One region of the Synechococcus sp. TAK9802 genome, then DNA from elsewhere that is predicted to be linked to it. Evidence: predicted binding sites of a transcription regulator. Region 1 holds the regulator's gene; each other region holds the start of a gene.

Region 1 (6,734 bases):
TTCTGCCGGGGTGGTGTTCACGATGATTCCAAGGCGGGCATAAGTGCTCTTGCCCAAGCAGATCACGGTGATGTTGGGGGGAACCCGCAACTTCTCCAGGGCCACACCGAGGCCATAGGAATGGGCCGGGAGAATGAAGTAACGCCCGTCTTCATCCTCATGAAGGGGAGTGGGTTCCAGGTTGGCCGGGTTGAACCGCTTGGGGTTCATAACCGTGCCTGGAACATGCCGGAAGATCAGAAATTCCTGGGGGGAAAGGCGTAGGTCGTAGCCGTAGGAGGAGCAACCAAAACTCAGAACTGGCCGCAGCTTCTGCTCCGGCTCCAGGTGACGGACCAAACCGCTCTGGAATGGCTCGATCATTCCCTGCCCGGCCTGTTCAGTGATCCAGCGATCGCACTTGAGCATCAGAAACCTCGGCGCAACTCCGTGACTTGATCTGCCATCTCCACCACACCGGCGGGGATGGCAGGTCCAGTGATGATCACATCCATCGAAGCGGGCCGCTGCTCAAGGGCTGCAATCACGTCCGCCTCATCCAGGTATCCGAAGGCCACGGCAAGGCCGAGTTCATCCAATACCAGCTGGTCGAGATCTCCCTGGATCAGATGCTGGCGGCAGATGGACCAAACCTCAGCCACCGCCTCGGCACCGCCGGGATGCCCCGGAGAGGGGAGGCAGAGGGGCACTTCCGGCCGCAGCCAGACGAGGCCTCCACAGAGCTGCACCCGGCCGGCCGGTCCCTGCTGCACGCCCCCTTTGAGGAACTGACTGATCAGAACACGACTGCCCAAGCCGGCAGCTCGCATGGCCTGGCTGAGAACACTGGCGAAACTGCCTCGATAAGGCGCCGTATGCACTTGCAGCTGCCCTTCGGGAGCCGCCAGATGTAGGGGTGGCGGATCAGTGACGGCAGGCAAGGGCCTCAGGCCCGCCCGATGCAAGGCCTGCTGATCCCGATCCAGGGAATTTTGGAAGGATTGGGGGTCGGCGAGGCTTGTGGTCATCACGGAAGCATCTGTCCGGGCGACCCCGGCAAGACCTTGAATGTAGCGGCGAGATCACATTCCACAAGGGCATTGACACCACCCATGGTGTTTGGACAGGGCGAGAACCAACCGCCTGCGAGGCTTGACGAACTGCACACCACCGATGAGCCAATCCCCTGAACAACGCACTGATGGCCGTCGCCCGCAGCAGTTGCGACCGTTCTCGGTGACCTGGAATCCCATGGGGTTTGCCTTGAGCTCCCTTGTGGTTCACACCGGCCGAACCGCTGTTCTCTGCAGCGTTTGCTTGGAGGACAAGGTTCCCCGCTGGCGCGAGGGAGAAGGATTGGGATGGCTCAGCGCCGAATACCGGTTGCTGCCCGGATCCACCCCACAGCGGCAATCACGGGAGCTGATGAAACTCTCGGGTCGCACCCAGGAAATTCAGCGGCTGATCGGCCGAAGCCTGCGCGCCGTGATCGACATGGAGCGCCTAGGGGAGCGCACCTTGCTGATCGACTGCGACGTGATCCAAGCGGACGCCGGCACCCGGACGGCCTCGATCACCGGGGCTTGGCTCGCCCTGGACCAAGCCTGCCGATCCCTGGTGGACCAGGGAGTGCTGGAGCAATCACCCCTGATCGATCAGGTGGCGGCTGTATCCGTTGGCTTGGTTGATGGCCAGGCCTTGCTGGATCTGGACTACAGCGAAGACAGCCGAGCCGAGGTGGACCTGAACGTTGTGCAGTCCGGCGATGGCCGTCTGCTGGAAATCCAGGGGACTGCGGAGGGTGCGCCCTTCAGTCGCAGCCAACTCAATGAGCTGCTGGATTTAGCAGAGCCGGGATTGACATCCCTGATGCAGGCGCAACGCCAGGCCTTCAACGAGCACAGCAGCGTTACGTAATAACCGCTACATGGCGGCCACCGCCGGCTCCGTAACTTCGCCACACCAGGGGGTTGTCATGACCAGTAGCCGAGGTTTCAGCCGATACGCCCCGCAGATGGTGGCTCCAGCTCCCAGCGCAGAGCCCGCCAACCGCTCCCTGCTGGAGATCATCAGAGATCTCGATGGCGCCAGCAGTGAACTGGTGGATCGCAACAAGACCATCTTTTTCCCCGGAGATCCCGCAGAACGGGTGTATCTGATCCGCCGGGGAGCCGTTCGTCTGTCCCGCGTCTACGAATCGGGAGAAGAGATCACCGTGGCCCTGCTCCGCGAGAACAGCCTCTTCGGGGTGCTGTCACTGCTGACAGGTCAACGGTCCGACCGCTTCTATCACGCTGTGGCCTTCACTCGGGTCGAAATGGTGACGGCACCAGCGACCTCCGTGAAGGCCGCCATCGAAGCAGACACCAGCGTTGGCCTGCGCTTGCTTCAGGGTCTCTCCAGCCGGATTCTGCAGACCGAGACGATGATTGAAACCCTCACCCATCGGGACATGTCATCCCGGCTGGTGAGCTTCCTGCTGGTGCTTTGCAGGGACTTCGGCGTGGCAGATGAGCTGGGCATCACCATCGACCTGCGCCTGTCCCATCAGGCCATCGCTGAAGCAATTGGCTCAACACGCGTCACAATCACGCGTCTGCTGGGAGACTTGCGTCAATCCGGTCTGGTTCAGATTGACCGCAAGAAAATCACGGTTCTGGATCCGATCGCGCTGGCCAAACGCTTCAGCTAGGCCTGCCATCGCCCGACTTGTGCAGCCATGAGCGGCTGGACACTGATCCTGGTTCTGTTGCTGCTCGGGGGCGTGCTGTCGACCCTGGGCGACCGCTTGGGCAGCCGCGTCGGCAAAGCGCGACTGAGTTTGTTCAGCATGCGCCCACGGCGCACCGCCGTTTTGATCACGGTGTTGACCGGCAGCCTGATCAGCGCACTCTCACTTGGCCTGATGCTTCTGGTGAGCCGGCAGTTGCGGGTGGGCCTGTTTGAACTGGATGCCCTGCAGGAGAAACTCCAGGACAGCCGTCAGCAGCTGGAGGCAGCCGAGCGGGAACGGGACAAGACCCAAACAGAAACCAAACGGATCGCCATTGAGCTCGAGCAATCGCAGCAACGGGCCAACACCCTGCGCCTCGAACTGGCTCCTCTTCAGAAGGAGCTGGCCCAACTCGAAGCCGAACGTGAACGCCTCAGCCAGGACATCACCTCCCGCGATGCGGACATCCAGCGCACGGAAGCCGAACTCAACAGCGTTCGCAGCCACATCCGAGCCGGTGAGCAGGAACTCAAAGAACTGGAACGCAATCTGGTCGCCTTGCGGCGTGGATCTGTGGTGATCAGCAGCGGACAGACCTTGGCAAGAGCAACGGTTCGACTGGATGCTCCGGACCAGGCCAAACAGGCTGTCGACAGGCTGTTGCAGGAGGCCAATCTCAACGCCTACGGGAAAGTGCGGCCTGGCGAAGCACCCGAACGCCAGTTGATCCGCGTTCCGCGCAGCGATGTGGAACGCCTGCAAAGCATCATCCGCAAACCGGAGACCTGGGTGATCTCGCTGCGCTCAGCCACCAATGTGCTGCGAGGTGAAACAGCGGTGTACGCCTTTCCCGAGGTGCGTCCGAACCGGCCGGTGACCCAACGCGGAGACTTGCTGGCCACCACCACACTGCAACCGGATGAACGCACTCCAGAGGGCATTCGCACACGATTGAACCTGCTCCTGGCCTCGGCCTATGCCGAAGTGCAGCGGCGGGGATCCCTGAGCGAAGGCCTTCAGTTCGATGGATCAGCCCTCTCCCAACTGGCCCAGACCCTGATGAAAGGACCCAGCCAAAGCGTGGTCTTGGAGGTGATTTCCGCAGGGGTCAGCGACAGTGCCGATCCTGTCGTCGTCACCATTCAGGCCTCCCCATGAAACGGGTGGCCGTCCTCGATCCAGGCCGCTGCAAATGTGGTCTTGTGCTGGCCGATCTTCAGCTCGGCCTCGTGCGCGAAGGGCATGTGCTGGCCCCGGAGGCCGTCGAACCCTGGCTGGAGCACTGGAATCAAGACCAAGCTCTCGACCGCATCCTGATCGGCGATGGCACGGGAAGCCGAGCATGGATCCAGCGACTGGAACGGCTGGGCCATCTCACTGTGGTTCCAGAGCAGGGAACAACCCTGAGGGCGAGACAGCGTTACTGGGCGCTGTGGCCAGCTCGAGGTTGGCGACGGATGCTGCCGGCAGGACTGCGCATTCCACCGGTGGATCTGGATGCTGTTGCAGCTTTGGTGATGCTTGAGGAGCACCTGCAATGCCGCCTGAAATGGCCTGAGCCTGATCCCACGTTCTCGCTCAGAACCTGGCCCGGACCATGAAGGTGTAATCACCCCCCGGTTCCAGCCTGTAATCAGAACGCACCAGAAACCGCCGCAGGGCATCCTCGATCAGGGCACGTCCCAGGGATGGCTCCACCACCAGTTCACCGCGATCAAAGGCCCAGGAAAACTGCCACTCAAACCCTCCAGCAGAAACTTCACCCTCCACGCACTTGGCTTGAAAACACTGGCGGAGCACCCGCAAATGGGCCGTTGTCGCCGGAAGTGCCGGCATCAGTCGACCGGCTCCAGGTCATAGCGGAACCCGTTGATCCAGGTTCCAGCGCGCTCAAAGCTCTGGCGCTGAAGACGTTGAATCCCATCCAGAACAGCATCGAGAACAGCGCCGACACAGGGTTGCTCCGCCTTGCTGAACGGACCAAGAACATGGGACACCGTTCGGGCGCGGCGTTCGGCAGGGTTCTCAGCCGGCGCACCAATGCCGATCCGCAGCCTGGGGAACCCCTGGGTACCGAGATGCTGAATAGTGCTGCGCAAACCGTTGTGCCCGCCGGCACTGCCCTGGGCCCGCAACCGCAAACGACCCAGCGGAAGATCCATGTCGTCCACCAACACCAACAATTGGTGAGGCTCCAGGCCGAACCAATCGAGAGCCGCACGAATGGAACGACCGCTGTCATTCATGTAGGTCTGAGGCATCAGCAAGCGCAGCCGCTGCTCACCAACCCCTGTATCGGCTGCAAGACCGTGCAACTTGGCCTGCTGACGAAAACTGAACCCAGAGCGCTCACCCAAAAGCTCGAGGGCCATGAAGCCGATGTTGTGACGGGTGCCGGCATATTTCACACCCGGATTTCCCAGACCCACCACCAGCTTGAGATCAGTGGTCATACCGCTGGAACGACTCAGTCGCTGGGGGGAAGTTCTTCAACCGGCTTCGCAGCCTCACCGGAAACTTCCGGATCAGCCATGGCTTTGTTGATCTCGCGTTCGAATTCCTTGGAGGCGGATTGGAAGCCTTTCAGGGTTTTGCCAAGAGTCCGACCAAGCTCGGGCAGGCGTTTCGGCCCGAAAACCAACAAGGCAACGGCGCCGATAACCGCCATTTCGGGGAGACCGACGCCGAAGATGTTCATGGGTGCAGATCAGCCGAGGCCGTTCCAGTTCACGTTGATGCCCTCGAGGATGAGGGACTTGTTGTACAGCTGAAGAATCACCAGCAGAAACACCAGGAACAGCACCATGAAGATGCCCATCACGGGAGTGGTGCCCCATCCAGGAACCACCTTGCCGTACTCGGAGTTCAGTGGGCGGAGAAGGTCTCCCAGACGGGTGCGTTGTGCCATGGCGACGCCGGGTCTCGGGTGGTTTGAAGTCTCGATACTGTAGGGGCCGACTCCGGTTCGGGGTTGATCCTGTCGAGAGATGTGATGGAAACGTCGTCCCCAGCCCTGTCCGTCGCCATTGGCGTGCTCGCCGTTTTGTTCGGACTCACCGGATTTGGCGTGTACCAGGCCTTTGGCCCTCCATCAAAAGCACTCGACGACCCGTTCGACGATCACGAGGACTGATCCACCACCAGGGAGACGAGTTCTCCTGGGGTGATCACCACGGCAGAAGCGGCAATTGAGTCGGCTTCCCTGCGGACCCTCCACCCCGCTCCGGGGGTCCAGCGACAGCGCGCTGATCCCGAATTGAGCAGCTTCAGCATGCAACCATCGGCATGGCGCTCCAACCCCACCGGCGTGAGTGGAAACGGCAGCGATGGAAACCATTGGCGCTGCTCCGCCGGCAAGTCCGCACACCACCCGGGCTCACGAAAGGCAATGGCCGCCTGAGACACACCGGCATCGCTCCATGAGCCGGCGAACGGCATGAGGGCCAAGCGCTGGCGATGCCACCCCTGATCAGCGCTGGGATCTGGCCAGGTCGGGCCCCGCAGCAGCGAAATTCCAAGTCGGTCTGAAGACCAATCCACACCCTGGGGGCCGTCCAGCAACACAGCCATCCCGCCTCCGGGAGCCGCCGACTGCGAGGCGAACCAGGAGATCACAGGCACTTCCCAACGGGCTTGTTCTCGAGCCGTCATCGGTGCAGCCGGCCGTTCGACCACCCCTCCACTGGTGTCGGCAGCGATGCGGACGGCGGGGGTCGCCAGCGGTAGCTCGAGACGCAGCAACTCATGGGTCTGGCGCCAGTCGATACCGCAGATCAGCTCCAGCCAGGGCGTGTCGGCCTTCAGCCGCAGGTCCAGACGCATGCAACTGGCACCGAGCTGGCGCCGCAGCACCAGATGCGCCACCAGGGGGCCCTGATCGAGCCACTCCAGGGAATCCGTACAGAGCACACCTAGGGGCTGAGATCGGTAGTCCGCCGCAAGATCCCAGGCATCCCAGAATTCGCCCCGGTCCCGATAGCGCTCTAACTGCAAGGAAGACGACAACTGATTCCGTCCATCGCGATCCCGCAAAGCCAGCAGT
Region 2 (6,734 bases), 310 kb from region 1:
ACGAGCGCTTCCGCGACACTCCGTCGGTTCGTTTTTTCGACGTCACCGTGAACACCTCGAACGCGCGCGACCTGGTGATTCACAGCGGCCCCGCCGTGTCCCCCCCCAACGATCCGGAGAGTGGAGCCTGGCAGTTCTATCTGCATCCTCATCAGGAAGATAATCTGCTTGCGGCCAGTGGCGGCAGAACCTTCTTCCTGGTGAATCTGGCCTGGGAACAGCCGTTCCACATTGTTCGGCTCGAGAGCGGTGGTGACATCCTTCGCATCCCTCCTGGCACTTTCCACCGCTCGATCTCCGATCCCGATGGTTCCGTCGTTCTGAACCAGGCGGTTCGTGAGGAGGGTGCTTCTCTTGTGCGGGAATTCCGCGTCTACAACAGCGCCGAGATCCCGGCCTTGATGGCAGCCACCCACAGCTCGGCGCCGAAGCCCCAGTTGCACGGAGTGGAACCGTTGCTTCAGGCGGCCTGAACCAGGTTGCGTGAGGGGGTTTCCGTTGCGGAGGCCTCCTCGCTGATCTGAATCTGCCAGTTCAGTTCACTGTTTGTTCCCGAGGGACCGCTGAAGCTGCCGCTCACGGCTGCGGTGAGTTCTGGCTTGGAGGAGGTGGCCAGCACCACATAGCGCTCGTTGACTTCCATCCCGGCACTGGGGTCAAAGCCCCGCCAGCCCGCCCCCGGCAGGTAAACCTCCGTCCAGGCATGCAGGTCGTACTCCTTTGGGGGAGGTTCCTGCAGTTGATAGCCGCTCACGAAGCGGGCCGGAAGACCCACCACGCGGCAGCAGGCCACCATCAGCATGGCCAGATCACGGCAGGAGCCGATCCGTTCGCGCAGGGTTCGGCCCGCCGGCCAGGCGGGTCCCACATGGCGTTGGGTGTATTTCACCCGCTCTTGAATCAGTTCAATCAGTTGCTTCAGAAAGGCCAGGGTCTGCTGGTTGCTGCCCATCAGGGCTTCCTGGGTGAGGTCGATGGCCGAGGGTTCGTGCTGGCCGTTGGGCAACCAGCCCTCCAGGGCGCCCTGCAGATCGCTGTTGAGCTGGCCGCGTGGGTAGGGCAGGGGTGGTTCTAGTCCGTTGAAGCAGCTCTCCAGCGGGGTTGCCGGTCGGGTCTCCACCAGGCTGCGGGCCTCAAAGATCAGTTCCTCAGTGCTGCCGAGAAAGCGGAGCCGTTGGATTTCATCGCCGCTGGCGGCCACCAGTTCCCGACGTTGCTCCGGTTCCGGCAGCACGTTGAGTTGGTGCTCCAGCAGGGTCTGAAACCCCTGCCCTCGAGGCCTCAGGCAAAGGCGATGTTCCCCGAGGAACACCGGGGCGTCATACCGATACGTCAGGCGGTGAACGATGAGAGCGCGCATGCGGGATCGGTGGGGATGGAATGGAGGTCCGCGCTGGTGAAGTAGCGGGTCTGGATCAGGTTGTGGAGTTGGTTGAGGTCCTGCTGAAGCTGGTCAATGGCTTCATGCAGACCGGCTTCGATCAGGTTGTCGATCCGCACATAGCTCCAGCGGGCTAGGAGCTGTCCGCGCAAACAGTCGAGGTCATTCGGCGTGTCTTGGGTCGGGAGCTGCTGGATCTGTTGCAAGGTGTCGCTGATGCCCTGCAGGCAGTACCGCACCGATCGAGGAAAGCTGGGATCCAGCAGCAAAAAGCGGGCCACAGATGCAGGACTGATCGCTTGCTGCATGCTTTGGCGGTACATCTGATAAGCGCCCGCTGTGCGCAGCAGGGTGATCCACTGCAGTTCGTCCAGCACGCCACCCACCTCCTCAGGGGAGGGCAGCAGCAGGAAGTATTTGACGTCGAGGATGCGGGAGGTTTTGTCGGCGCGTTCGATCAGACGACCCAGCTGGCTGAACAGCCAGCTCAGATCGCGGCTCAGGGTGGTGTCGGTGATCCCGTACACGAGCTGGCAGCCGCGGCGGATGATCCGCAGTTGTTCCTGCACCGGTTCGCGCCAGATGTCTTCGTCGTCCTGCAGGCTCCAGTGCAGATCATTGATCTGCTCCCACATCTCCGTGGTGATTACATCCCGGATCTGTCGTGCGTTCTCCCGGGCCACCGCAATGCAGCTCACGATGCTGTTGGGGTTGCTGCGGTCCCGCAGCAGGAAGTGCACCACCTGTTTGGGCGTGGCATCGGGGTAGGCCGTATCGAAGCGCTGGCGATCCCCCGTCACCTCCACCAGCGGCAGCCACGGTTCGGCGCTGCCCGGAGGACAGTCCAGCGCCATCGCCTCACTCACTTCCAGAAAGCGCGAGATGTTTTCGGCGCGTTCCAGATAGCGGTTGATCCAGTAGAGCGAATCGGCAACGCGGCTCAGCACGGCACCGCCTCCTGGGGTTGCGGTGTCGCCATCCGTTGGTCGTCGACGATCCAGGTGTCCTTGCAGCCGCCGCCCTGGGACGAATTCACCACCAGCGAGCCCCGCTTGAGGGCCACGCGCGTCAGCCCACCTGGACTCACCCAGCTGCTTGCGCCGCGCAGCACGTAAGGGCGCAGATCAACGTGGCAGGGGTAGAGCTCACCGTCACTGAGGGACGGCACGGTGGAGAGTTGCAGCGTGGGCTGCGCGATGAAGTTGCGGGGATTCGCACGGATCTTCGTGTCGAAGTCCGCCAGCTCCGATCGGCTGGCCTGGGGGCCGATCAGCATTCCGTAGCCCCCAGCTTCCGCCACCGACTTCACTACCAGCTGCTCGAGGTGTTCGAGCACGTAGCGCTGGTCGTCCGGTCGGGCACAGAGATAGGTGGGAACGTTCTCGATGATCGGCTCCTCATCGAGGTAGTAGCGGATCATCGCCGGCACGTGGGAGTAGATCAGCTTGTCGTCGGCGACGCCGGTGCCAGGGGCGTTGGCGATGGCGACCCGTCCTTGCCGCAGCACATCGATCAGGCCCGGCACCCCCAGCATCGAGTCTTTGCGGAACACGGTGGGATCAAGAAAATCATCGTCGATGCGGCGGTAGATCACATCCACGGGCTTGAGGCCGTTGGTGCTGCGCATCCACACCCGGCCGTCTTCGCACACCAGATCGCGCCCCTCCACCAAGTGAATGCCCATTTCTTGGGCCAGGTAGCTGTGTTCGAAATAGGCGCTGTTGAACACCCCGGGCGTCAGGATCGCCACGCGGGGGGTGTCGCTCCAGGGCGCCAGGTCCTGAAGGGTGCGCAGCAGATGGGATGGATAGTCGTCGATCGGTTGAACGGCACGGCCTTCGAACAGGCCAGGGAATAACCGTTTCATCACCCGACGGTTCTCGAGGAAGTAGGCCACACCGGATGGGCAGCGCAGGTTGTCTTCCAGCACCCGCCAGGTGCCATGGCCGTCGCGGATCAGGTCGAGCCCGGAGATGTGGCACCAGTGGTTGAGGGGCAGGCTGATGCCCTGCATCTGAGGTCGCCAACCGGAGGAGCTCTCAACGTCTTCCCGTGGGATCACACCGTCGTTGAGGATCTGCTGGGGGCCATAGATGTCGGCGAGGAAGCAGTCGATGGCTTCCAGGCGTTGCAGCAATCCCCGCTCCAGGGTGATCCAGTCGCTGCGGCCGATCAGCCGAGGCAAGGGATCGAAGGGGAGAATTCGTTCGCTGCCTTTGAGCCCGGAATCGTTGAGGCGGAAGGTGGCGCCGAGGCGACGCAGCAGCTGGCTGGCTGAGGCATGGCTGCGGTTGAGCTCGGGCAATCCCATCTGCCCCAGTGATGTGAGCAACGTGGCTAGGTCGTCACGCGGCCTTGCTGTTTCACCGCAGAAATATTCGTCGAAGCCGACCGTGGGTTTGTAGTCGGTAAACATCCCGATGGAATGGGGTTTGGCATCCAACGCGTCGCCCCAACCCCCCTCGGGTTGTTGTTGCTACACATTCCGCAATTTCAGGCGACCGAGCGCTGATCGCCTGATGTTTGGGTATCCGAAGGCACCTAAATCGAAGGCGACAGCCGGAGCTGGGAAGCCTCTTTTGCTTACCTGTTTCTGGAGTTCAAACGCCCTTCGCCTTGGATGAATTGCTCTGGGCGCGTCTGATCTTTGCCCTTGGTGCCGTTGTGACTGCGGCGACGGTGGTGATGATTCTGCGCGGACACCTGTACTGGAATCGCAGGGGGTCGACGGATGTCCGCTGACTCGGTTCCCTTCCTTCAGCCCGGGATCGCCTGGGCGTTGGTGGTGCTGTTCTCTGTTCTGTGGGTGGCGCTGGGGATTGCCTGGGGCCGGCGCGGTCAAGGCAATGCCGACGACTACATGCTGGCGGGGCGCAACATCGGGCTGGCCCTGAGTACGGCCACGTTGATGGCCTCTTGGGTCACCGGCAACACCACCCTGCTCGCCCCTGAATTCGGCTACAAAACCGGCCTTTGGGGCATGTTCAGCTATGCCCTGGCCGGGCTTGGCCTGATTCTGTTCGCCCCCCCTGGCCTCGCGGATCAAGCAGTTGATGCCCAACGGGCGCACCAGCGGCGACTTCATTCGCCTGCGCTACGGGCGTCTGGCCTGGTGGGTGTTCATGTTGATCACCGCGATCTACACCCTGGGCTTTCTGATGACCCAGGCGATGGGTGCTGGCCTGCTGCTGCAGGCCCTTTCAGGCTTCGATTACCACGTGGGAATGGTGGTGGTGATTGGTGTTGCCACCGTCTACACCCTGTTCGGCGGAATGCGGGCTGTGATCGGCACCGATTTCATTCAGTCGCTATTGATCATGGTGTTGCTGGCGGTGGTGGCGGTGCTTGCCTTCCGTCAATTCCCGATGCCTGAGGTGCATGCCTCCTTGCTGGCCCGGCATCCCGATCGGCTTGATCTGCTGCTGCCGGCGGGCTTGTTGATCGCCTGGAATTCCGCCCTCTTTTCGATGGGCGAGGTGTTTCACAACAACATCTGGTGGTCCCGGGTGTTCGCCAGCCGGCGCTCGGTGGTGATGACCTCCTTCGTGTTGGGGGGAATCGCCTGGATGAGCGTGCCGATGGTGACGGGCTCCATCGGACTGGTGGCCCTGGCCCGTGAGTTGCCTCTCGAGCAGGTGAACATGGTGTTCCCTGTGATGGCAGCTGATCTGCTCGGGGCGGGTGGCGCAGCCTTGGTGTTTGTGGTGGTGTTTGCCTCGCTCACCTCCACCCTCGATTCCCTGCTGGCATCCACCGCCGATCTGTTGGCGGAGGATGTGTACTTCCGCCTGTTGAGGCCCCAGGCCAGCGACCTGCAGCTCAAGCAGGCGGCGCGGTTGATGGTGGTGGGATTGGCCGTCATCACCCTGGCGCTGTCCTGGCCGCGGCTGGATTCGCTGGCGTCGGTGCTCTTCTTCACCGGTGCCCTGGTGGCCTCCACGGTCTGGCCTGTGGCGTGTGGCCTCTACTGGCGCACGGCCAACCGCACGGCTGCCATTGCGGCCATGCTTTCCGGCAGCGTTGTGGGCCTGCTCGCCTATGTGCTGATCGCGCCCTACTGCGCTGCGGTGTTTTCGGCGGCCGTGTCGGCGGTTGTGATGCTTATGGGCAGTCGGTTCTGGCCGGAACGCTTCGACTTCACCTTGTTGCAGGAGGAGGGATGATCCAAACGCTTCCTTTAATGGCCGGCCTCGTTGGTCTGTCTGGCTTTCAGGCTCTGCTTGTGGCCAGTCAGTTCGCCCTGGTGCTGTCGGTGCTCGTGCTGCTGCTGATCTGGTGGGTGGAGTGGCGCAATGGCCGGGTTTGGTGATGTCTCCTTTAGCCGTCCACCCCAGCACAATCCTTTCCGGATCTTTGCTTAAGAAGCTGCTTCTTCGTGGACGCAGCAGTGTGGTTGTTGTTACCGGTAAAAGATGTAGTTCCTGGCTTCAGCACTCGTTTTGGCAAACAGAGTGTTGATCCGATCCCGCTATGGCACAGGCCAAAACAGCAGTTGTAGACGCGTCTTCGGTTCAGATTCGGTTTGAGCCGATGGGGCCCGATGTCTACGGGCAGAACCAACCCCAGGAGTTGCTGGCTGCCATTGCTGAAGATGTTGAACCTTTGAAGGATTTGGTGGATCAGCACGTGGTGTCGATCCAACCGTTTCGCTCCGAGGTTTTGTTGCAGGTGTTTCGCCTGGCGGCGAAGTTTGAGAGCAATCCAGATCGCTATTGCCGTCACAACACGCCGCTCACCGGCAAGATTCTGATCAACGCGTTTTACGAACCAAGCACGCGAACCCGGCTGTCCTTTGACAGTGCCTGGCACCGACTCGGCGGTACCTCCATCAACATCACCGATAGGGCCACCACAGGGATCGCCAAGGGCGAGTCTCTCGAAGATGTCGCCCATATGTTCAACAACTACGGCGATTGTGTGGTGCTTCGGGACAGCGATCCCGGTGCCGTTTACGCGATGACGTCCACCCTTCGGATCCCGATCATCAACGCTGGAAATGGGATCGATGAGCATCCCACCCAGGCGATGGCCGATCTGTACACGATCTTCAAGTGGCGCCCCAAGCTTGCTGAAGCTGAAGTGGCACCCGCTGACCGGATTCGCATTGGGATCGTCGGAATCCCTTCGCGGATGCGAACGGTTCGCTCCCTGTTGAGGATCCTGGCCAAATTCCCGCAGACCGTGGACGAGGTGGTGGTGATTCACGCCCCCGAGTTGGAGCCGGATCAGCCGCTGTTCGACCCAGGACAGTTGGAGGAGCTTGAAGCTTGTGGGATGAAGGTGCGCTCCAGCACCGATCTTCAGGCTGAAGTGCCCGACTTGGATGTCGTTTACATCAATGCCATTGCCTGGG
Region 3 (6,734 bases), 930 kb from region 1:
TGCTGAAGATCACTGAGCAGCGATTCAACGCTGGCCCCTTCAAGCCCTGGTGCCACGTCAGGCAAGGGCCGCATGACGGGGACCGGGCTTGATCGATCAGCGGAGCCGATCCAACGGCAGAGCAGATCCGAACTGCGATGCAGGAAGTTCTTCAGCACCGGGTCTTCGGCCGAGGGGATGGCGAACGGAGCAAGCCGATCCGGTGGGTGCTGAGACTCGGAACAGGCTTGCAACGGAGACCCGTGAACTGCACCGATCTTCGCGTCTCGTGGGATGGTGCTCAAAGGACAACGTGGAACAGCAGTGGATCAGCGGGATGAGTTCACTCGCTGGATGGATGTTCTGCTCCAGCGCGCGGAGGAGGCTGGAGCAGAAGGAGAAGTTCCTGTGGCCGCAGTGATCCTGGATGCACAGGGCCTGGCCATCGGCCATGGACGGAACAGGCGACAGAACGACAGGGATCCCCTCGGGCATGCCGAACTTGTGGCCTTGCAACAGGCAGCGATCGTTCAGAACGACTGGAGATTCAACAGCTGCACCCTGATCGTCACCCTCGAACCCTGCCCCATGTGTGCGGGGGCCTTGGTGCAGGCCCGCATGGGAACCGTGATTTTTGCGGCGTCAGATCCCAAGCGCGGTGGCCTGGGGGGAAGCCTGGACCTCTCCACCCATGCCAGTGCACATCACCACATGAACGTGATTCAGGGCGTGCGTGAACCCGAGGCGAGGGAGCAGCTGGAACGCTGGTTCAGGCGGCGGCGGCGACGGAACCGCTGAAGCGAGGCAGCTCTGTCTCGAACAGGTTGAGCAGACGGTTCACGTTTTCAGGGGTGGAGTTGTACCCCATCAGGCCGATGCGCCAGATTTTGCCGGCCAGGCTGCCGAGTCCACCACCAACTTCAATGCCGTGGTTGTTGAGCAGGTGCTGACTGAAGGCCTTGCCATCCACACCTTCAGGAATACGAACTGTGGTGAGGGTGGGCAGTCGGCGCTCGGCCGGCACATGCATCGAAAGGCCGAGACTTTCCAGCCCGTTCCAGAGCATCTCCGCATTGCTGCGATGGCGTGCCCAGGCCTGGTCGAGACCTTCTTCAGCCAGGAGACGCAGGGCCTCACGCATGCCGAAATTCATGTTGACCGGCGCGGTGTGGTGATAGACGCGGTCGCTGCCCCAGTACTGGTTCAGCAAGGAGACGTCCAGATACCAGTTGGGCACCTTGCCTTGACGGGCTGTCATCTTGGCCTCAGCACGAGGGCCCATGGTGAAGGGTCCGAGACCGGGAGGGCAGCTCAGGCCCTTCTGGCTGCAGCTGTAGGCGAGATCGACTTTCCACTCATCGATGTATAGCGGAACGCCCCCCAGAGAGGTGACGGTGTCGAGCAGCAGAAGGCAGTCATGCTTCCGGCAGAGGTCGCCGATGCCCTCCATGGGTTGGCAGACACCCGTTGAGGTTTCTGCATGGACCATCGCCAGGATGGCGGGCTTGTGCTCAATCAGTGCAGCTTCCAGCTCATCGAGGGAAAACCACTCACCCCAGGGCTTTTCAATGGTTTTCACCTCAGCGCGATAGCGGCCGGCCATGTCAGCCAGTCGCAGGCCGAAGTATCCCTTCACCGCCACCAAAACGGTGTCTCCAGGCTCGACGGTGTTGGCAATGGTTGCCTCCATGGCAGCACTGCCGGTGCCGCTCATCGGAAGCGTGAGGCGGTTGTCGGTCTGCCAGGCGTAACGCAGCAGTTCCTGCACTTCGCCCATCAGATCCACATAGAGAGGATCAAGGTGACCAATCGGGGTTCGCGACAGAGCCTTCAGAACTGTTGGATGGGCGTTGGAGGGGCCTGGTCCAAGCAGGAGGCGGTCGGGTGTGCCGATCGGTGCAAAGGCTTTGCGGTGACGATCGTCAACAGAGAGGAGTGAGTTCGTCGTCGCCAAAGCCCTGTTTATTGGTTCGAATGTTGAGCCTACGCAGTCACGCCCCTTGGAAGGGGTAAGGGAGGCTTGATTGCAATCTGTTCAGATCTTGCGTTGAGCGTGCTGGATCAGCGCTGGCGCACATTGGTTTCACCCAGGCCCTTGGCCAGGTGATCGAACGGCTGAAGAACGGTGGCGAGCTGATCGGATGCAGCACCGTTGGCCAGAAGCATCTCGGAAACAACCTCTCCCAGCAAAACGATGCTGCGGACCGTTGGGCCGGTGGGAACGCCGAGACTCTTGTAGGTGTCGTCGAGTCCGTTCAGCACACGCTCATTGAGGATCGTGGAGTCACCTGCCACGAGGGCGTAGCTGGCGTAACGCAGGAAATAATCCATATCCCGCAGGCAGGCGGCGAGCCGACGGGTGGTGTAGGCGTTGCCGCCAGGCAGCAAAAGGTCGGGTTCATCCCGGAACAGGCGCTGGCTGGCCTCACGCACAATCTCGGCCGAGGATCCGTTGATCAGCTCTACGGCCTGAATCCGCAGCGCGGATTCATCCAGATACACATTGATGCTGTCGATCGCCGGGCGGTCGAAATAGCGACCCAGCTGGTCGTAACGACCGATCAGACCGCTGATTGCATCGCGCATGTCCCTGAATCTCCAGAGGATCCCCAGCGGAAGCTAACACCGTTGAGGCGGGCAGATCCTTTGGCATGCCTGCATTTCAGCCAAGTTGACAGAAACGGTTACGCAGTCGCCTTCCAGCAGCCGAAACGTACCCCTTGATACAAAATGGTGTCTTGTGGCTGTATACGGTCACATCACTGCACAATTCAGTCGAGCAGTCCCTTCTTATGTCGAAATCCCCCCAGGACGTCCTGCGCCAGATCAAGGACGAAGGCATCGAACTGATCGACCTCAAATTCACCGATCTGCACGGCAAGTGGCAGCACCTGACGGTGTGCACCGATCTGCTGGAGGAAGAATCCTTCACTGAGGGCCTCGCTTTTGACGGCTCATCCATCCGCGGCTGGAAAGGCATCCAGGCCTCCGACATGGCCATGGTGCCGGACGCCAACACGGCTTGGGTGGACCCCTTCTACCGGCACAAAACCCTGAGCATGATCTGCTCGATTCAGGAGCCACGCACCGGCCAGCCCTACGAGCGCTGCCCCCGTGCCCTGGCCCAGCGGGCACTCAATCATCTGGCCAGCACCGGCCTGGCCGACATGGCCTTCTTCGGTCCTGAGCCGGAGTTCTTCCTCTTCGACGACGTCCGCTACAACTCGGCTGAAGGGGGATCCTTCTACAGCGTCGACACGATCGAAGCGGGCTGGAACACCGGACGGATCGAAGAAGGCGGCAACCTCGCCTACAAGATTCAGGAGAAGGAGGGCTACTTCCCTGTCGCTCCCAACGACACCGCCCAGGACATCCGCTCCGAGATGCTCCTGCTGATGGGTCAGCTGGGCATTCCCACCGAGAAGCACCACCACGAGGTGGCAGGCGCGGGTCAGCACGAACTCGGCATGAAATTTGCTGAGCTGATCCAGGCCGCCGACAACGTGATGACGTACAAGTACGTCGTGCGCAACGTGGCCAAGAAGTACGGCAAGACGGCCACCTTCATGCCCAAGCCGGTCTTCAACGACAACGGCTCCGGCATGCACGTGCACCAGAGCCTCTGGAAAGGCGGTCAGCCCCTGTTCTTCGGCGAAGGCACCTACGCCAACCTCTCGCAGACGGCCCGCTGGTACATCGGTGGCATCCTCAAGCACGCCCCCGCCTTCCTGGCCTTCACCAACCCCACCACCAACAGCTACAAGCGTCTGGTGCCCGGTTTCGAAGCCCCGGTGAACCTCGTCTACTCCGAGGGCAACCGCTCTGCCGCCGTGCGGATCCCGCTCACCGGCCCGAGCCCGAAGGCCAAGCGCCTCGAGTTCCGCTCCGGCGATGCCCTCGCCAACCCCTATCTGGCCTTCAGCGCCATGATGATGGCTGGTCTGGACGGCATCAAGAACCAGATCGATCCAGGCGATGGCGAAGATCGCGACCTGTTCGAACTTCCGGCTGAAGAGCTCTCGAAGATCGCCACGGTTCCTGCATCCCTCAACGGTGCCCTGGAAGCGTTGAATGCCGATCGTGGCTTCCTCACCGCTGGCGGTGTGTTCAGCGACGACTTCATCGACAACTGGATCGACCTGAAGTACGAGGAGGTACAACAGCTGCGCCAGCGGCCTCACCCCCACGAATTCACCATGTACTACGACGCTTGATCAGCGCCCGTGCATCCCACGACCCGCCTCCAAGGAGGCGGGTTTTTTTGTGGTCAGCTGGCCACGCGATTGCGCGCCTCATTCGTTGGAATGGTTTCGTTGTCTGAATCCGCGATGGCGTCAACGCCCCTGAGCAAGCTTGCGTACCAAACGCTTCAGCAAGGCAAAAGCATCGCGGGCCTGGCCCACAAGGAGCTGAGCACCAAGCTGATGGAGCTGTTGGCGCCGGATGCGGTGCCGAAAACGGAGCCCGTGTCCGCCGAAGTTCTTGGAGAGCTGCAGCTGGATATGAAGAAACTCCAGGAACAGGACTGGCAGGACGCCGAACAGGGGATCTACCCCGAGCAGTTGTTGTTTGATGCACCCTGGCTCGACTGGGTCAGCCGCTACCCGCAGGTTTGGATGGATCTTCCTTCCACCTGGGATCGACGCCGCGAGCGCAATGTGCGGGATCTGCCCAAGGAAACCGAAAAAGCGCTCTACCCCGAGTACTACCTCCAGAATTTTCACCATCAAACCGACGGCTACCTGAGTGACCACTCGGCTGGTCTTTACGACCTGCAGGTGGAGATCCTCTTCAATGGCACCGCCGATGCCATGCGACGCAGGGTTTTGGCTCCCCTGAAACGCGGCTTGAAGCACTTTGCAGACCGTGCTCCGGGTTCCCTCAAGATTCTCGATGTGGCCACCGGCACCGGCCGGACTCTGCAGCAGATCCGCGCCGCCGTTCCCCACGCGCAACTGATCGGGACCGATCTCTCCGAGTCGTACCTTCGTCAGGCCAACCGCTGGCTGAATGACGGCGATGCATCGCTGGTTCAGCTGATCCGTGCCAACGGAGAATCACTGCCCTTGGCTGATGAATCGGTTCAGGCCGTCACCAGTGTGTTCCTGCTGCATGAACTTCCGGCGGACGCCCGCCAAAACGTGCTCAACGAGGCCTGGCGGGTGCTGGAACCCGGTGGTGTGTTCGTGCTTGCCGACTCTGTGCAGATGGCCGATTCAGCCAAGTTCGCCTCCGTGATGGAGAACTTCAGGCGCGTCTTCCATGAGCCCTACTACCGCGACTACATCGGCGACGACATCGACGCCCGCCTCTCAGCTGCAGGGTTCGAAGGCATCACCGCGGAAACCCACTTCATGACGCGGGTCTGGTCGGCACGCAAACCCATCGTAGAGGCCAGCTAAGGGGATTCCCTAACAGCGTCCCTTGCACGAACGGCTGCGAGCCATAGGGTGTGCTGAATCCCGAAGGGAACGTCATGACCAATCCCTTCCGGCTGCGTTGGCTTCAGGGCTGGACATTCCAGGTGGTGCTGATGGAAGGCCATGTGCAGGTCGAAGCCCATGGGTTCGGCATCTGCCTGCGCACTGCAGTGATGCCTGGGGAAAGTCCTCAGGCTGCAGCCGATCGTTTGGTGTTGTCTGAAGATCGCCGCAGGCGAGCCCTGCACAATGCCTGGCTTCGCGGTCAGGACATGGCACAGCCCGCGGGGGTTACACCCACGAAGGAATCAGCACCGGCCTCGAATTCGCTGGTGGTGGTTGGCCAAGCCCATCGCCAACGAGTGGCCTGATCTTCTGGTGCGTTCAAAGCTGCGCCAGCAGCCAGGCCAAGGCAAAGCCTGCTCCACCGAAGCGTAAGGATCTCCAGAAGCGCTCTCCAGACACGGGGGAGACGGTCCAGCCCACAGGCCGTTGCGTGATCAGATTCGCACCAAGTTTGCGGCGCTGCAGCCATCGCCGCGCCGCAACACCCGACCGGGCATGGGCCTGACATTGCCCTTGCAACACCAGCCGTGAGGCATGGTGCAACCAACGCAGTTCACGAACGCGTCGTTGGCCTTTGCGCTGTTCCACGCCATTGCACCCACATCAACCGAAACTAGATCGATCTGATGATTCAGGGATGACTTCACCTGACGCTCCATGGCCCGACTCCGCTACAGCCAAAGCGGAAGAACTGCACCAGTTGCTCCGCATCGGCGATCGCGAATGGCATCAGCTGAAGAGCAACCGACAGCGGCGTGGAGCTGAGTTACTAGCAGCAGCGATGGTGCAACTGCTCCGCCAAGGGGACAGCGCCGACGTGGAGAACCTGACCCAACAGGCACTGGGGTGGTTCAAAGGAGAGTTGAAGGATCCGGGCTGTCCGCGTCACTGACGGGCCGACGGCAGGCCAGCTGCAGACGATTCCCCCGGCGGCTCCAGCGCACATCATCAAAACATTGATGGATCAGGAACAACCCACGGCCGCTGGGAGCATCGAGAGCCGGAGGCAGGGTGGCTGTGCGGGAGTGTTGTGGGAGGCCGCAACCCTCATCCTGAACCTGCCAGACCATCCAGTTGGGCGTGAGGATGCGGCGAACACGGAGCTTCTTGGCGGGGTTCTCGGCATTGCCATGGCGAACGGCATTGACCAGGGCTTCATGCAACCCCAGCTCAATCCGCTGACTGGTGAGAACACAACCGACAGGCTCGGTCAGCAGCTCCAGCAGAGGAGCCAGCTGCAGGGTCGACGGCAAGGTGAACTCAGCCCAG

The links. Region 1 encodes NtcA, which controls nitrogen genes in cyanobacteria. Its sites were predicted from a motif close to GTANCNNNNGNTAC; they were not measured.
Region 2: the regulator NtcA is predicted to act here: its motif matches at 3,909-3,922, upstream of SynTAK9802_RS12140 (circularly permuted type 2 ATP-grasp protein).
Region 3: the regulator NtcA is predicted to act here: its motif matches at 2,693-2,706, upstream of glnA (type I glutamate--ammonia ligase).

Annotation. Positions count from the first base shown of each region.
Region 1 covers NZ_CP047937.1:240,724-247,457, reverse strand. Annotated here, with positions in the region: gene dcd (dCTP deaminase) at 1-408, opposite strand, end outside; gene SynTAK9802_RS01280 (cob(I)yrinic acid a,c-diamide adenosyltransferase) at 408-1,007, opposite strand; gene rph (ribonuclease PH) at 1,153-1,896, shown strand; gene ntcA (global nitrogen regulator NtcA) at 1,955-2,671, shown strand; gene SynTAK9802_RS01265 (DUF3084 domain-containing protein) at 2,699-3,850, shown strand; gene SynTAK9802_RS01260 (resolvase) at 3,847-4,293, shown strand; gene SynTAK9802_RS01255 (DUF3146 family protein) at 4,271-4,528, opposite strand; gene pth (aminoacyl-tRNA hydrolase) at 4,528-5,145, opposite strand; gene SynTAK9802_RS01245 (TatA/E family twin arginine-targeting protein translocase) at 5,160-5,390, opposite strand; gene psbH (photosystem II reaction center phosphoprotein PsbH) at 5,400-5,600, opposite strand; gene psbN (photosystem II reaction center protein PsbN) at 5,685-5,825, shown strand; gene SynTAK9802_RS01230 (glycoside hydrolase family 38 C-terminal domain-containing protein) at 5,813-6,734, opposite strand, start outside.
Region 2 covers NZ_CP047937.1:2,122,638-2,129,371, reverse strand. Annotated here, with positions in the region: gene SynTAK9802_RS12155 (redox protein) at 1-473, shown strand, start outside; gene SynTAK9802_RS12150 (transglutaminase family protein) at 461-1,360, opposite strand; gene SynTAK9802_RS12145 (alpha-E domain-containing protein) at 1,333-2,328, opposite strand; gene SynTAK9802_RS12140 (circularly permuted type 2 ATP-grasp protein) at 2,322-3,797, opposite strand; partial or broken gene SynTAK9802_RS12135 (sodium:solute symporter family protein) at 4,113-5,544, shown strand; gene SynTAK9802_RS12700 (hypothetical protein) at 5,562-5,690, shown strand; gene SynTAK9802_RS12130 (aspartate carbamoyltransferase) at 5,852-6,734, shown strand, end outside.
Region 3 covers NZ_CP047937.1:1,168,801-1,175,534, forward strand. Annotated here, with positions in the region: gene SynTAK9802_RS06745 (aminotransferase class V-fold PLP-dependent enzyme) at 1-233, opposite strand, end outside; gene SynTAK9802_RS06750 (nucleoside deaminase) at 274-777, shown strand; gene SynTAK9802_RS06755 (alanine--glyoxylate aminotransferase family protein) at 749-1,933, opposite strand; gene SynTAK9802_RS06760 (allophycocyanin subunit beta) at 2,041-2,565, opposite strand; gene glnA (type I glutamate--ammonia ligase) at 2,772-4,193, shown strand; gene SynTAK9802_RS06770 (class I SAM-dependent methyltransferase) at 4,308-5,381, shown strand; gene SynTAK9802_RS06775 (copper-binding protein) at 5,456-5,770, shown strand; gene SynTAK9802_RS06780 (hypothetical protein) at 5,784-6,053, opposite strand; gene SynTAK9802_RS06785 (DUF6439 family protein) at 6,103-6,357, shown strand; gene SynTAK9802_RS06790 (ATP-binding protein) at 6,317-6,734, opposite strand, start outside.